DNA from 4 places in the Dactylosporangium sp. NPDC051087 genome. Region 3 is predicted to be linked to each of the others. Evidence: riboswitches for the same ligand, from Rfam matches in the RefSeq annotation. Region 3 holds a riboswitch; each other region holds the start of a gene.
What was found. Region 3 has a riboswitch for cobalamin ahead of bluB (5,6-dimethylbenzimidazole synthase). Riboswitches for the same ligand answer to the same signal wherever they lie in the genome.
Positions count from the first base shown of each region.

Region 1 (4,020 bases), on a different contig from region 3:
CGCGTTCCGCGCCGATGTCCTCGCCGCAGTCGTGACGAAAAACAGCACCGAACGGCAGGCGATGCTGGATCGGCTCGGTTCCGACGTGCGACACCTGCGCATCGGCCTGGCCACCGCCAGCCGCCTCGACCCACACCTGGCCCGGCCGTTGGCGGATCTGGCGGCGACGGTCGATGCGATGATCGCCGCCGGGCAGCGGGTCGTGACACTGGCCAGCCGGTCCGACACCGATCCGCAGCAGACCGGAGTCGCCGCGGCCCGGCCACTGTTCGAAGAGCAGTATGCGGCATTCGAACAGGCGATACCGGGCATCGAGCACCTGATCGCGCAGCGGACCGATGCGGCCGCACGCACAGCCGCAGACACCGAGTCACGGGCCAACCAACTGACCCTTGCCACCGCCACGGCCGCCGCACTGCTGCTCGGCTGCACCGCCGTCCTCCTCGCTCGCCGGATCTCCCGGCGCATCCAATCGTGTGTGCGGGCAGCGCGTGCCGTCGCCGCGAAGGACCTTACGATCGAGCCGGACGTCGGTGGCACCGACGAACTCAGCGAAGTCGGTGCCAGTCTCGCCGAAGTGATCACGACGCTGCGCCGGGCCCTTGCCGAGATCGGCGCCAACGCGACCGCGCTGACGGATGCATCCGGCCGGCTGCTGACCACGAGCCGCAGGCTCGCTGCCGGCGCCGACACCGCCGCTGGGCAGGCGGACAGCGCGACCGGCAGCGTCGAGGCGGTCACTGGACGGCTGACCGGGGCCACGCAGGCCGCGCACGAACTCCGGGTCGCGATCGAGGCGATCCAGACGGCTGTCAGTGATGCAGGCCATGTCGCTGGCGAGGCGGTCGAACTCGCCAGTGCGACGAATCGCACGATCGAGCGCCTCGATCGGTCCAGCAGCGAGGTCGCCGCCGTCCTGAACGTGATCACATCGATTGCTGAGCAGACGAACCTGCTCGCCCTCAATGCGACGATCGAGGCGGCCCGCGCGGGCGAGCACGGCAAAGGCTTCGCGGTCGTCGCCGGTGAGGTGAAAGAACTGTCGCGAGAGACCGCGGGTGCGACGGAGAACATCGGCACAAAAATGACGGTAATGCGCGCCGATACCGGCAGCGCAATCGAGGCCATCACCCGCATTACGTCGGTCATCGGCCGGATCAACGAGATCCAGCGCACCATTTCCCGTGCCGTTGAACTGCAGCTGGCGGCGACGACGTCGATCGGCGACAGCGTCGAGCAGGTCAGCCGGTCTTCCGACGACATCAGTCGGTCGATCTCCGGGGTAGCGGAGGCGACCGCAGGCACGCAACGCGGCGCCGGTAACACCGCGGCCGCCGCTACCGACCTCGCCGACCTCGCCGAACGCCTTTCGGCGCTTGCCGGGGAATTTAGGATCATCACAGCCTGACGCGGCGTCAGGCAGCGATGTGCTACCTGTCCACGACGCCGATCGCTGGCCGGCCTAACCCATTCCCAGGCTCGGCGACAGGAGATGGCCGTGTGGATCTGTGGTTTGCCGCCACATCTGGGCAACGGTTGCGCTGGCAGACCGAAGTCGCCCGGGACGGGTGCTACTTCCACGTAGCGTGGGCGGGAGCCTCGCGATGCGGCGCCCGCCCGCGAATGCGGGTTCGTCAGTCCTTTCGCAGCCCGGCGGCGGCGACGAGTGCCGCAGCGACGCCTCGACCTCGGAGTAGCCGCGGGTCTTCAGGCCGCAATCGGGCTCACCCAGAGCCGCCGGGCGGGGACAGTGGCAACGGCGCGGCGCAGCGCCTCGACGATCTCGGTGTGGGACGGCACACGAGGGGAGTGGACATCCCACACGCCGGGTCCTCCGCCACGGCTGTAGCCGATGGTGGCGAGGTCGTTGAGGATCTCCATTTTCGAGCGAGACGCCTCGATGCTGGTGACGTCGGCGTTGAGGGCGTCGATCGCAGTGATGACGCCGCCGAACTCGGAATAGCATAAGAGGTCCTAACAAAGTCGTACGACGTGTCGGTACGTGATGATGCAGGTCGCGAGGTTGAGGAATGCTTCGTGGATGTCGTCGCGGTGTTCCCAGCGGATGCGGAGTCGTTTCATGCCGTGGTACCAGGCGATGGTCCGTTCGATCACCCACCGGTAGACGCCGAGGCCGGAGCCGTGCGGTGTGCCGCGGCGGGCGATCCGGGGGTGGATGCCTTTGTGGCGCACGAGTCTGCGGTACTTGTCGAAGTCGTAGGCGCGGTCTGCGAACAGTTCGGCCGGTCGGCGGCGTGGCCGGCCTCGACGGCCACGCACCGGCGGCACCGCGTCGATCAGCGGCAGCAGTTCGGTGATGTCGTGGCGGTTGCCGCCGGTCAACGACGCGGCGAGAGGGATGCCGGCGCCCTCGGTCAGGATGTGGTGTTTCGAGCCCGCTCGGGCGCGGTCGACCGGGCTCGGGCCGCTTTTGGGCCACGACGAGCAGCTCGCAGGTGGGAGGAGTCGATGACCGCTCTGGACCAGTCCAGCTTCCCCGCTGCATGCAGCTCGGCCAGGAGGAGTTCATGCAGTTGTTTCCAGACCCCGGCTCAGTTCCACTCCTCGAGGCGTCGCCAGCAGGTCATGCCGGAGCCGAAGCCCAGCTCTTGCGGCAGGAACTCCCATTGGATGCCGGTGTGCAGGACGAACAGGATCCCGGACAGCACCTGCCGGTCAGGAATCCGCTTGCGACCTGGACGTTGTGGGTCGCGGGGTAAGGGTTTGGGCAGTAGCGGTTCGATGCGCTGCCACAGCCCGTCCGGCACGATCCACGGCGGCTGTTCACCACGCCTCACGGCCGAAGATATTAGATCATCCTCCACAAAGGACGGAAGACCCTCGATCAACTTTGTTAGGACCTATGAGTAGCCGGCTCAAGCGGCGGCGGTGAGCGTTCAGGCGCCAACTACTGGCGGTCGCTTCCCAGGCTTGCGCCCAGTGCATTGTTGACGGCTGTCGTTCTCACTTAACGCTGCGGGGCAGTCCGGTCTCACGCCGGTCCCCTTACGCCGCCCCGTCCTTGCGAACGGAGCGAACCAGCACTGCCAGTTATCGTGCGGGTGCCCCAGCGGCATCGGAACCAGTGGACCCACCATGTGGCACCGCGGTTCGTCACCGCGGTTCGTCACCGTGAGGCCGACTATCGGTGTCCCGCCGCGCGGGACGTGCCGTACCGCGAACGACCATGGCCGACATGGCATGGAGGCGGATGCGAGCTGGCCGCAGTCCGTCCTGCGAACCTCGAACGCTGGACGCGTTCTGCCGCCGGTGCCCGTACGGTCCGAGCCGCCCGCCCACCAGCACCTGCGGGCGCCTGCGCTCGGCCAACTTTCGCCAGCCAAGGCGGCGCTCGCCGACGCCGAACTCGACCGAGAGCGCGAAAATGCAACTGCTGTCCCGCATGGTGCTGTGCGCAGGACAGCAGCGCACCCCAGTTCAGAGAGTCGTCGTCGACCTGACCGTGCCGTCACGCCCACCTGAAACGCCGACACCCGGCGCTCGAGGAAGTTCGACAGCTCCTGGACGTCCTGCAGCTCCATGAGCGCGAAAGAGCAACACCAGATGCTGTAGCAGCGTGTCGCCTCCGACACACGTGACCCTCCGTGTCTTCCCGGCCGGCGTCAGCGACGGTGGTGGTTGGCTGTGGTCGAAGTTTCGTTGACCGCGGTGCGATAGCCGCCAACGCGCTTCGATCTGATCAAGGTGCTGTTCCCGGTCTGGCGTCGCACCTGTCCTTGTCGCGATCCGATTTCAACGGTTGACCCGCTTGCACGCTCGGGGCCCTTCCGTGGCCTACTGGGATGGCGAGACGGTTTGGCGGTACGCGCCGAACCCGTCCGCAACGCGACGCCGAACTCAGCCTGTGACGTCACCGGTTCGCGTCAGCGCCATGCACGCATGTAAGCGGGATGCAAGGTTACCGATGGGGTATTCACGTCACCCAACCAGACGTTCATGGACCCGGCTGGCCTGGTACCGGACGGCGGCCGTGAACGCCGCCTCGACCAGGTCGTCGGT
Region 1 covers NZ_JBVJIJ010000041.1:7,735-11,754, forward strand. The annotation lists gene ACZ6TV_RS48565 (methyl-accepting chemotaxis protein) at 1-1,408, shown strand, start outside; gene ACZ6TV_RS48570 (hypothetical protein) at 1,708-1,941, opposite strand; partial or broken gene ACZ6TV_RS48575 (IS5 family transposase) at 1,975-2,771, opposite strand; cobalamin riboswitch at 2,872-3,058, opposite strand; gene ACZ6TV_RS48580 (hypothetical protein) at 3,940-4,020, opposite strand, start outside.
Region 1: another riboswitch for cobalamin. It lies ahead of ACZ6TV_RS48575 (IS5 family transposase); the one in region 3 lies ahead of bluB (5,6-dimethylbenzimidazole synthase).

Region 2 (4,020 bases), on a different contig from region 3:
CGAGTTGCGCAGCCCGGTGGCCGCGACCTTCGTGCGGAGCGCGGCCCAGCGCGCACCGCTGGTGGGTGCGCCCCACAGGTCGGGATGCAGTTCGCCGCCGGCGGCGCGGGTCTCGGCGTACGCGGGGTGCGGCCCGAACCGCTCCGCCAGGTCCGCCGATGCTTCGAGGGCGGTGAGGTAGATCTCCTCCTGCACGCGGGTGGACAGCTCGCGGGCGGCGGGTGAGTCGAACGGCAACCGCAGCGTGAAGAACGCGTCCTGCAGGCCCATCAGCCCGAGCCCGACGGGTCGCCAGCGCGGGTTCGACGCGGCGGCCTGCGCCGACGGGTAGTAGTTGATGTCGATGACCCGGTCGAGGAACACCACGGCGGTGCGGACGGTGGCGCGCAGCTTGTCCCAGTCCACGCCGTCGGCGCTGTCGGTGGTGAGGTGCGCGCCGAGGTTGATCGAGCCGAGGTTGCACACGGCGGTCTCGTCGTCGCTGTTGACCTCGAGGATCTCCGTGCACAGGTTCGACAGGTGGATGGTGTTGCCGGGCGTCCCGGTCTGGTTGGACAGCGCGTTGGAGCGGTCCTTGAACGTCATCCACCCGTTGCCGGTCTGCGCGAGGGTGCGCATCATCCGGCCGTACAGGTCACGGGCCTTGACGGTCTTCACGGCGTGCTTCTCCGCCGCCCGGTACGCCTCGTCGAACTCCGCACCGAACAGGTCCGGCAGCTCGGGCGCGTCGGACGGGTCGATGAGCGACCAGTCGGCGTCGGCCTCGACCCGGCGCATGAACTCGTCCGGAATCCAGTTGGCCAGGTTGAGGTTGTGGGTGCGCCGGGACTCCTCGCCGGTGTTGTCCCGCAGCTCCAGGAACTCCTCGATGTCCGGATGCCACGGCTCCAGGTACACGCACGCGGCGCCCTTGCGCCGGCCGCCCTGGTTCACGGCGGCGACCCCGGCGTCGAGCGTCTTCAGGAACGGCACGATCCCGTTGGACCTGCCGTTGGTGCCGCGGATGAGCGCGCCCCGGCCGCGGACCCGCGTCCAGGAGATGCCGATCCCGCCGGAGAACTTCGACAGCTTCGCGACCTGGTGGTACCGCTCGTAGATCGAGTCCAGCTCGTCGCGGGGCGAGTCGACCAGGAAGCAGGACGACATCTGGGTGTGCGCGGTGCCGGAGTTGAACAGCGTCGGCGAGCTCGGCAGGTACGCGAGGGACGACATGAGCCGGTAGAAGCCGATCGCCTCGGCCGGCGTCGTGGACAGCCCGCAGGCGACGCGCAGCAGCCAGTACTGCGGCGTCTCCACCACCAGCCGCGTCTGCGGATGGCGCAGCAGGTACCGGTCGGCGACCGTCCGCAGCCCGAAGTACTCGAACCGCAGGTCCCCGTCCAGGTCGACGGCGTCGTCGAGCTTACGGGCGTTACGGGCCACGAACGCCGCGGTGGCGTCGCTGATCAGGCCCTGCTGGTGCGCGTACCGGACCGCTTGGCTGAAGCTGGCGACGCCCTGGCCGCGGACCTCCTTGTCGACGTACGCGGCCAGGAGCCGGGCGGCGAGCCGCGAGTACTGCGGCTCCTCACCGATCAGCTCGGCCGCGGTCTGGATCGACAGCTTGTCCAGCTCGGCCGTCGTCGCACCGTCGTACAGGCCGCTGATCGTCTTCGTCGCCACGCGCAGCGGGTCGACCTCGTCGAGGTCGGCGACCCACCGCTCGACCGCCTTCACGATCTTGTTGACGTCGACCGGCTCCAGGTCGCCGTTGCGTTTGCGCACCTGCATCGCGTGCCGCCGCTGCTCAGGCGCCCGCTGACCGGCCTGGTCCTGCGTCACCGTCATGTGTCCCCCTCGTCACGAACTCCGACGACGTCGGACGAGCGCAGGGGAAAGCCGCCACAGAAAGGCGCACGCGAGGCGCACCCGGCGATGGCGTCAGCCGTCCCGCGCGGCATCCGACCACCGCACACCGGACGGCGTGCGGTGCGCTGGCAGGTCTTCGGACTCGCGGGCGCGACGCCTTCCGGCGCCACCTACTGGCCGTCGCTTCCCAGACCTCGCGGTCCAGTGCTTCGTTGACGGCGGTCGTTCCCACTTACCGCTGCGGGGCAGTCCCGGATTCACACCGGGTTCCCTGTTGCCACGACCGCCCCGAAGAGCGGCCGAACCAGCTGCAGGGAACACCATATATGGGTGCGGTGCTGAATGCGCAACACCAGATGGTGTAGCGGCGTGTCGCCTGCACCACTACGCCGCGGCGAAGGCGTCGATGGCCGTGTCGCTCGCGACGTCCCTGAAGCGCTGGACGAACTGCTCTGCGCCGGCCCACGGGGCCAGCAGGTCAGGCTTCTGCTCGCTCGGCGTCCTTGCGGTGACGGACACCGTGAGCTGCACGCCCTTGCCTCGTACCGCGATGAGTTGGAACGTGTCCGGCATTGCGTGGCGCACCGTCACGACCTGCACGCCGTTCGGCCACTCCTGGTAGACATCCTCCGGGAATCCCAGCGTGAGGTCCGTGAGGTAGATCGGCGTCTGGAGTTGCTGCACGGTGACGGTGAGCTGCACAGCCCCGGTGCCGAACTTCGCCGTTGCGGCCTGGAGGTCCGGGTACTGCTCTGCCGAGAGACGCTTGCTGCCGGTCGGCGCGATGCGCTGCGCGAACGCCGTCACCCGATCGACGAGACGACCGCCCGCCTCGCTGCGCAGCGAGGGTACGGCCATCGGTGCCGTGACTGCGGCGTCGACCTCGGGGCGCGCGCCCCTGAGCAGCCACGGCGGCACTGACTCGGCCTGCGCAACCGAGTTGGCTTGCGTGCGGTCGGCACGGTCGGAGTCCATCGGGGCGATCGTAGTTGCAGCAGCCACGAGCGCGAGGGCAATTGCCGCAATGCCTCTTGCAGTGAATCCAGTCCCCCAGCCGACCCAGGGGCTGTTCCCGTGACGACCCCTAAACGCAACAGGAGCCGCTAGTGGTAGCAGGCCGAGCCGGCAGACAATGAGATCGGCAGCTCTGGGGTCGGTTGGCTCTGCCCGGCAAGGGTTCGCTGACCTGGGTGCAGCGCGGATTTCAGCGACCGGTGGTCTTCATAAGCCGAGGGCGATCGGGGCGGAGGGTGTCCCGAAGGTGAGCAGGTCGGTCAGCGGTGTGGCGAGGTCACGGGGCGAGAACAGGTCAGGTCCGGTGTAGCCGGCGATCTCGGCGAGCCGCCACCATCGAAAGCCGGCGAGGTGCTCATCAGCGGCGAGCTGCTCGTCGGTGAGCTGGCCTTGCGGTTCGAAGTGGTCGGTGCGGACGAGGAAGTAGTCGTTGACGACGCCGTAGAAGCCCGGCGCGTGATCCGCGCTGACGATCACCTGATGCCAGACGTGCGGCGGATCGGCGGCGGTGACCAGGCCGGTTTCCTCCCGCAGCTCGCGGCGAAGCGCGGACAGCCCGTCCTCACCTGGTTCTATGCCGCCGCCTGGGGCGGCCCACACGGCCTGTGCTCCGTGCGGGACCGCCGGGTGGGGGAAGACGAATCGACAGAGCAGGACGCGGTCGTCCTCGTCGAGGATGATCGCGCGGGCGGAGGCACGAAGGTTCAGCGGCACTGCTCAGAGTCCGCGGCTGCCGTCGATGGCCTCGCGGATGATGTCGGCATGGCCGGCGTGGCGCGCTGTCTCCTGGATCAGGTGCATCGCCAGCCAGCGCAGGTTCTCGTCGACCAGGTCCGACCGTGCGCATCGCGTGTCGAGGTCGGCGCCGGCGAAGATCTCCCGGGACGCCGCGATCTGCTCCAGGTAGTACGCCACGACGCTCTGCACCGTGTCGTCGTCGCTGAGCGCGAAGGTGGCGTCCCGGTCTTCGTCCGCCACCGCCGGCCACTCGTGCGGGAAGTCCCGCCCCGCGAAGATGATCTGAAACCATCTCCGCTCCCAGACGGCGGAGTGCTTCAGCAGGCTCAGCAACGACAGTGAGCTCACGGTCGAAGTCGTGCGCGCGTCCTGGTCGGACAGGCCGTCGACCTTGCGGATCAACGCGTCCCGTGCCTGGTC
Region 2 covers NZ_JBVJIJ010000055.1:33,101-37,120, reverse strand. The annotation lists gene ACZ6TV_RS52875 (ribonucleoside-diphosphate reductase subunit alpha) at 1-1,827, opposite strand, end outside; cobalamin riboswitch at 1,959-2,172, opposite strand; gene ACZ6TV_RS52870 (hypothetical protein) at 2,233-2,823, opposite strand; gene ACZ6TV_RS52865 (NUDIX hydrolase) at 3,070-3,576, opposite strand; gene ACZ6TV_RS52860 (DinB family protein) at 3,580-4,020, opposite strand, start outside.
Region 2: another riboswitch for cobalamin. It lies ahead of ACZ6TV_RS52875 (ribonucleoside-diphosphate reductase subunit alpha); the one in region 3 lies ahead of bluB (5,6-dimethylbenzimidazole synthase).

Region 3 (4,020 bases):
TCCCGGGCTGGGTCCGCTCAGTCCGCTCGGCCCGCTCAGTCCGCTCGGCCCGTTCGGTCCGCTGCGGTGTTCCGCCTGGGGCGGGTGGGACCGGCGGGCCACCGGGGCCGGCGACCGGCACCGACCTCCCGGTCGCGTGACGGCCGGCGGGCGGGGGGATCGGGTCGCGGACAGGCATGGTGTGCTCCTCACGGCCGGTCGGCGGGGTGAGCAGCACACATACCCCGCGACGGGCGCCCCGCAGGGTGGTCCCGCGGGTGAACCCGTTCAGCGCACCTCGGCGAGACGGGACTCCAGGAACGCGCGCTCCACGTCGTTGCCGGTGAGCGCCAGGGCCTCGGTGTACGCGTCGGCGGCCTCCGGGAACCGGCCCAGCCGCCGCAGGAAGTCGGCCCGCACGGCGCTGAGGTAGGCGTACGTGGCGAGCTCCGGCACCCCGAGCAGCGGTGCCAGCGCGTCCAGGCCCGCCGCCGGCCCGTCGCGCAGGCCGACGGCGACCGCGCGGTTCAGCGAGACGACCGGCGACGGCCAGAGGCGCAGGAGGACGTCGTACAGCGCGACGATCTGCGGCCAGTCGGTCGCCTCCCACGAGGGCGCCTCGGCGTGGACGGCGGCGAGCGCGGCCTCCACGGCGTAGCGGGTCGGCGGGTGCCGGCGCAGCGCGGCGGTCAGCAGGTCGGTGCCCTCGCGGATCTGCCGGGTGTCCCAGCGGGTGCGGTCCTGCTCGGACAGCAGGACCAGCCGGCCGCCGGCGGCGCGGGACTCCCTGCGGGCGTCGACGAGCAGCATCAGCGCCAGCAGGGCCGTGGCCGAGGCGTCGTGCGGGACGAGCAGCCGCAGTACCCGGGCCAGCGCGATCGCGGCGTCGACCAGGTCCTGCCGGACCAGCGTGTCGCCGACCGGCGCGGCGTGACCGGTGGTGAAGACGAGGTGGATGACGTCGAGGACGGCACCGACGCGCTCCGGCAGGTCGTCCGGCGACGGCACCCGGAACGGGATGCGGGCCGCGCTGATCTTCCGTTTCGCGCGGGTGACGCGGGCCGCCATCGTCGGCTCCGGCACGAGGAACGCCCGCGCCACCTCGGCCGTCGTCAGGCCGCACACCAGGCGCAGCGTCAACGCGACCTGCGCCTCCCGGGAGAGCGCCGGGTGGCAGCAGGTGAAGATGAGCCGGAGCCGGTCGTCGTCCTCCCCCGGCCCTGGCGTCACGTCCTCGGTGACCAGCAGCGGCAGCGCCCGGCGCAGCGCGGACTCGCGGCGCAGCACGTCGAGCGCCCGGTTGCGGGCGACGGTGGTGAGCCACGCGCCGGGCCGGTCCGGAACGCCGGTGGCCGGCCAGGTGTGCAGCGCCCGCGCGAACGCGTCCTGGACGCACTCCTCGGCGAGGTCGAGGTCGCGGGTGACGCGCACCGTCGCGGCGAGCACCCTGGCCCACTCGCGACGGTGCACCTCGGCGATGCCCACCGGTGGTCCGGCGGTCACCCGTGCTCCGGCCGGTCGTGGTCCACGATCGGGCGGATCTCGACGCCGCCGTGGCCCGAGGACAGCTCGGGCAGCAGGGAGGCGACGGCGATCGCGGCGTCCAGGTCGGCGGCGTCGATGACGTAGAAGCCGCCGAGGGCCTCCTTCGCCTCCAGGAACGGCCCGTCGGTGATCATCGGGCCGCCGCGCAGCGTGGTCGCCGTCGAGGACGACTCCAGCTCGTGCCCGGCGAGCACGGTCGCGGTGCCGGCGAACGCCCGGTGGCCCTCGCCCTTCTCGTGCCGCTCCTGCTCGGTCTCGGCGTCCCAGCGCTGCTCGTCGCCGTAGATGAGGATGAGGTACTTCGCCATGGTCCGTCCTGTTCGCTCGGGGTCCTTTTACCTTGACGACGATCGGCGCGGCGCCGAAATCGACAGGTGGGCCCGCCGGTCTCCAGTGCGCGGCTCTCCAGTGCGCGGTTCTCCAGTGCGCGGTTCTCCAGTGTGCGGTCGGAGCGCGCCGGCCCGGTGCTCGCCGGCTACCAGCGGTCGTGGTGCAGCGCCTCCGCGAGGGAGACCCGGCGCCGCCAGCCGTGCCGTTCGAGGTCGGGCACCGCCTCCAGGTGCGTCACCGGCCCGAGGCACAGCCACGCGACGGGCCGGATCCCGTCGGGGATGCCGAGCAGGTCCCGCACGAACGGCTCGCGGTAGAACGACACCCAGCCGACCCCGAGCTCCTCGGCGGTCGCGGCCAGCCACAGGTTCTGGATGGCGAGGCAGACGGAGTAGAGCCCGGCATCGGCGATCGCGTGCCGTCCGAGCACCGCGGGCCCGCCGCGGCAGGGGTCGTACGTGACGACCACCGACAGCGTCGACTCCAGCACCCCGTCGATCTTGATCCGGGCGAAGGTCGCGGCCGCCGGCCCGTCGAGGGTCGCGGCGAACGTGTCCCGCTCGGCCCGGACGTGCTCGTGGAACGCGGCCCGCACGCCGGGGTCGCGGACGAGGACGAAGTCCCACGGCTGCGACAGCCCGACGCTCGGCGCGGCGTGGGCGGCGCTCAGCACGCGGTCGAGGACGTCGCCGGGGATCGGCGCGCCGGTGAACTGGCCGCGCACGTCGCGGCGGCGGTGGACGACGTCGTACAGGTCGGTGCTCATGAGGGCAGGCTCCCGCTGCTCAGGCCGCCCAGGTGGACGGCCGGTGATCGCGAGGCCGGTCTTCGGACTCTCGGATCAACGCCTGCACCGTCCGCCTTCCCAGCCCTCGGGCCAGTGACCGCGCACCGCGAGGATGCGCCTGGACGGCAGCTCCCCGATCACCGCGGCGGGCCCGTGCCGGATTCACACCGGCTTCCCGATTCTCCCCTTCCGGGGCACCTCGCATCAGTTCATGCCACCTGCGAGCTTACGGCGTCACGGTCCGGAAGTGGGTGGTGAGCCGGCCGTCCTCGACGAGGTGGAACGCGAGCGCCGGCGGTGGCTCGGGCCGGTCCCCGGGCTCCCACGGCAGCAGCATCGTGGACTCGACGCCGGGCGCGGTGATGACGGGCACGCCGGCGAACGTGCTCACGGCGGCGCTGTGGACGTGACCGCACAGCACGGCGAGGACGCCGGGGTGCCGGCCGATGATCCCGGCGAGCCGGCCGGCGCCGAGCTGGCGGACCCGGTCGGCGGAGGGCTTGCCGACCGGCACCGGCGGGTGGTGGCAGCACACGAACGCGGGCGTGCCGGCCGTCGCCGCGAGCGTGTCGTCGAGCCATTCGAGGGTGTCGTCGCCGAGCCGGCCCTCGGCGCGCCCGGGCACGGACGAGTCGCACAGCGCGAACAGCACCCCCGCGACCGTCTCGGCGCGGTCGACCCGGAACGCGGCGGGGTCGTCGTGGTTGCCGGGCAGCGCGAGGACCGGCACGCCGAGCCGCCGGAGCCGGTCGAACGCCGCGTATTCCGCCTCGGCGCCGTGCTCGGCGATGTCGCCCGTGACGAGCACGGCGTCCAGCGGTCCGCGGAGGCCGCCGAGGTACGAGATGACGCGGTCGAACCGGTCCGGCGGCTGCGACCCGATGTGGAGGTCGCTGACGTGGGCGATGAGCACCCCTGCCGGTTACCCCAGCAGGTGCGCGCTACCCGCGGCGCCGAACACGGCGCGGACGTCCTCGATGCCCTCGGTGAAGTGGGCCCAGCTGTCGACGTGCACGGGCAGCACGGTCGTGGCGCCGAGGAGCCGGGCCGCCTCGAGCATGCCGGCGGCGCCGAGGGTCAGGTCAGCGTCGCCGAGCAGCGCGGTGCGGGCCCTGCCGCCGAAGAGGACGGCCACGTCGATGACCGGGAACCGCTCCGCGATCGCGGCGACGACCCGCAGCGAGGCGTTGTCGCCGCTGACGTAGACGGTCGGCTGGTCCTCGGCCTGCAGGACGAAGCCGGTGACGGGGCCGGTGAGGTGCTCGGTGCCGTCGGGTCCGTGCTGCGCGGGGACGGCGGTGACCCGGACGTCCCCGCGCGGGCGACCCCGGTGCCCTTCTCCTTCCTGGCGGCCGCCGGGACGGGGCAGGTCGGCGTGC
Region 3 covers NZ_JBVJIJ010000020.1:27,441-31,460, forward strand. The annotation lists gene ACZ6TV_RS33825 (RNA polymerase sigma factor) at 268-1,425, opposite strand; gene ACZ6TV_RS33830 (YciI family protein) at 1,479-1,832, opposite strand; gene bluB (5,6-dimethylbenzimidazole synthase) at 2,000-2,620, opposite strand; cobalamin riboswitch at 2,657-2,858, opposite strand; gene ACZ6TV_RS33840 (metallophosphoesterase family protein) at 2,868-3,554, opposite strand; gene ACZ6TV_RS33845 (MBL fold metallo-hydrolase) at 3,564-4,020, opposite strand, start outside.

Region 4 (4,020 bases), on a different contig from region 3:
GCCCATGAGCAGCATGTTCTCCTCGCCCGTGATCAGGCCGTCGACGGCGGAGAACTGCCCGGTGACGCCGATCGCGGCGCGGACGGCCTGCGGGTCGCGGGCCAGGTCGTGACCGTCGACGTGGATGGCGCCGGAGCCCGGGCCGGGCGAGATGAGCGTGGACAGGATCTTCACGGCGGTGGTCTTGCCGGCGCCGTTCGGGCCGAGCAGGGAGAAGATCGTCCCCGCGGGCACGGCCAGGTCGACGCCGTCGAGCACGACCTTGTCCCCGTACGACTTGCGCAGCCCGGTCGCCGCGATGGCCAGGTTCGTCATGGTGCTGTCCCTTCAGTTGCTGCGGGCGACGATGTCGCCGTGCGCGGTCGTGGCGTGGATGGTGAGCTCGGCGGCGCCGTCGCCGTTCTTCAGCGCGTTGTGGATGCGGCCGTGGCCGGTGCCGGCGTCCAGCGAGGCGGAGACGCCGGTGGCGGCGCCGACGGTCACGTCGCCGGCCTGGGTGCGCAGCACGAGGTTGCCGCGCACCGCCTCGGCGACGGTGATGTCGCCCTTGGCGGTGCTGATCTCCGACGAGCCGTTGACCCGGCCGACGACGACGTCGGCGGCGAGGACGGTGAGGTGGACGCTGTCGGCCTCGTCGACCTTGACCGCGCCGTGCGCCCCGTCGAAGGCGACGTCGCCGAAGCGGCCGACGGCCCGGAACTCGGCGCTGGCCGCCTTCACGGTCAGCTGGGAGCCGGCGGGCAGCTGCACGGTCACGTCGACGGAGCCCGAACTGCCGAGCAGCTGGTGCCGCACCCCGGCGTCGGCCGCGATCCGCAGGACGCCGCCGGCGTATTCGACCGTGGTCTGCTCCGCCACCTTCACGTCGCGGCTCTTCGCGGCGTCGGCCGGCCGGACCTGGACGGTCGTGTCGGCCCGGTCACCGGCGATGAACTGGACGCGGCCCGCGGGGATGTCGAGCACCGCGGAGATCGGGTCGGGGGTCTCGAAGGTCTGCATCGTGCTCTCCTCTGTCCGTTCGGCTTGGTGAGAGCACTGTCGCGAGCGCCACTGACAGCGGGCTGACAGCGCGCAGACACGCCGTCCCGCCCGTGTCAGTGAGCTGTTGGCATCGCCACAGCACGGCCGCCGGGATTGACGGCACCGCATCGCCGGGGACAGACTGTCGGTCACAACTACATAGCCGTGTGTTGATGGGGGAAGTCCGGTTGAAGTCCGGCGCTGGCCCGCAACGGTAGGCGGTGAGCGATGTCTGCTCGCCGCGAGCCCGAATACCTGTCCGACACGCGTCGTCTCTTGCACCTCCCTACCCGTCGTGGCCCACGGGTCGGAGCCACCGGGCATGCCCGGTTTCTCTCGACTGCCAGGGCCGGAGAGGCACCGCCCGATGGCAGTCCCCCGGCACCGCGCCCGCACCCTCCTCACGAGGGTGCTCGCCGCGCTCGCCCTGTCCAGCGTCCTGACCGTCACGGCCGTCGCACCGGCCGCCCTGCCGGTCACAGCTGCACCACCCACCGTCAACCGGTCCGACGCCGCCGCCGGGTGGCTGGCCCACCGGCTCGTCGACGGCGAACGCTTCGAGGTCGTCTTCGACGGCGTCGCCTACCCCGACCAGGGCCTCACCATCGACGCGATCCTCGCGTCCGCCGCCGCGAAGGTCGCCGGCGCGAACGCCGCCAAGGCGACGGCGTGGCTGGCCCGGCCGGAGATCCTCACCGGCTACATCGGGGACGGCACCGAGGCGTACGCGGGCGCGACCGCCAAGCTCGCCCTCGCCGCGCAGGTCCGCGGCGCCGACCCGGCCGCGTTCGGCGGCGTCGACCTGATCGCCCGGCTGCGCGGGCTGCAGGCGCCATCGGGCCGCTTCACCGACCGGTCGGCCTTCGGCGACTACAGCAACCAGCTCACCCAGGCGTTCTCGCTGCTCGCCCTGGACCGCACCCCGGCCGGGGCGCCCACGTCCGGCGGCACGTACCTCGCCGGCACCCGCTGCGCCGACGGCGGCTACCCGCTCTACTACGACCAGCCGGCGTGCATCAGCGACGTCGACGCGACCGCGTTCGCCGTGCAGGCGCTGCTCGCCGTCGGCCGTCCCGCCGACGCGGCGCCGGCGGTCGCGTGGCTGGTCTCGGCGCAGGCCGCCGACGGTTCGTTCGCCGACTCCGCCGGCACGGCGAACGCCAACAGCACCGGTCTGGCGGCACAGGCCCTGGCCGTCGCGGGACGGCCGGTCGCCTGGCTGAAGGCCCGCGGCTTCCTGCTCAGCCTGCAGGTCCGCTGCGGCGCGGACCGGGGCGCCATCGCCTACGCCGCCGGCGGGTTCGACCCGGCGACCGCGGTCCGGTCGACCGCGCAGGCGGTGCCCGGCCTGACCGGCTCGGGCCTGGCGACGCTCACCGCACGCGGATCCCGCGCCGCCGCACCGATCCTGGTGTGCCCGTGAACACGACGCCCGGCATGCCCGTGAACACCAGGCGCCACACACCCGCGCACACCGCCGCACGCGTTCCCCTGAACACCGGACCCCGCATGCCCCTGAACACCGGCGTGCCCCTGACCACCCGACCCGGCACACCCGTGCACACCGTCCACAGTGGAGGAATCATGCGCCGGTTGCCGGCCGCTCTGTTCGCCGCGCTCGCCGTCACCGCGACGTTCGTCCTCGCCGATCCGGCACCGCGGGCGGCGCACGCGGCCGCCTGCGCGCCCGGCGCCGGGGTGAGCGTCGTGGTCGACTTCGGCCCGCTCGGCGGCGGGGTCGTGGTCGGCTGCAAGCTCGGCGACCCGCCGACCGGGCTGGCCGCGCTGACCGGCGCCGGGTTCACCGTCACCGGCACGCAGCGCTGGGGCCTGGCGTTCGTGTGCAGGATCAACGGCCAGCCGACCGCGGCGTCCGACCCGTGCGTCAACACCCCGCCCACGTCGGCGTACTGGTCGTACTGGCACGCCACGCCCGGCGGCGCATGGACGTACAGCAGCGCCGGCGCCTCCTCGTTCAACCCGGCGATCGGCACCGTCGAGGGCTGGCGCTTCGGCTCCGGTCAGGCACCGTCGATCACCGCCCCCTGAGCCATCCGGCACCGGAGGCGGTGCCCCGCGGCACCGCCTCCGTCGGCTTCGAGCCTCCGTCAGCTCTGAGCCTCCGCCAGCTTTGAGCCTCCGCCAGCTTTGAGCCTCCGCCAGCTTTGAAAGGCCCCTCATGCGCCCGCACCGCAGCGCCGCCGCCGCTCTCGCCGCCACCGTCCTCGGCGGCGTGATCGCGGCCACCGCCGTCGCCGCCCCGAGCCCCGCGCAGCAGACCGCCGGCCGGGACGCCGCCACGTGGCTCACCACCCAGTTCGAGGACGGGGTGCTCACCAACTTCGGGCTGCCCGACATCGGCCTGACCGTCGACGCGCTCCTCGCCCTGCGCGCCACCGGCGTCGCCCCGGCCACCGCCGCCGCCGTCGCCGACAAGGTCGCCGCGAACGCCGCGACGTTCAGCTACTACGAGCTCGACTACGACGAGGACGGCGACGACGACCGGATCACCGACGCCGGCTCCACGGCGAAGCTGCTCCTCGCCGCCACCGCCGCCGGCCGCGACCCGAGACACTTCGGCGGCCTCGACCTCGACGCCATGACCCGCGGCCTGATCGCGGCGGACGGCCCGCACAAGGGCAGGGTCCGCGACACCACGCCCGAGGTCTACGGCGGCGACGCCAGCAACACCTTCGACCAGTCCCTGGCGGTGCTCGGTCTGGGCCGCACCGGTGGCGTACCGGCTGACGTCGCCGCCTACCTGATCCGGCAGCAGTGCCCGGCCGGCGGCTTCCGCCTCAACCCCGACCCGACCGGCGCCGCCTGCGCCGCCGACGACGCCCCCGACGTCGACACGACCGCGATGGCCGTGCAGGCGCTGCTCGCCACCGGCTCCTCACCCGGGGCCCTCGCGGCGGCCGCGCAGGGCACCGCGTGGCTGAAGGCCAGGCAGGGCGCGGACGGATCGTTCGTCAACGGGCCGCAGCGGCCGGACCCGAA
Region 4 covers NZ_JBVJIJ010000022.1:147,070-151,089, reverse strand. The annotation lists gene ACZ6TV_RS36960 (ATP-binding cassette domain-containing protein) at 1-315, opposite strand, end outside; gene ACZ6TV_RS36955 (DUF4097 family beta strand repeat-containing protein) at 328-999, opposite strand; cobalamin riboswitch at 1,150-1,298, shown strand; gene ACZ6TV_RS36950 (prenyltransferase/squalene oxidase repeat-containing protein) at 1,388-2,443, shown strand; gene ACZ6TV_RS36945 (hypothetical protein) at 2,605-3,069, shown strand; gene ACZ6TV_RS36940 (prenyltransferase/squalene oxidase repeat-containing protein) at 3,200-4,020, shown strand, end outside.
Region 4: another riboswitch for cobalamin. It lies ahead of ACZ6TV_RS36950 (prenyltransferase/squalene oxidase repeat-containing protein); the one in region 3 lies ahead of bluB (5,6-dimethylbenzimidazole synthase).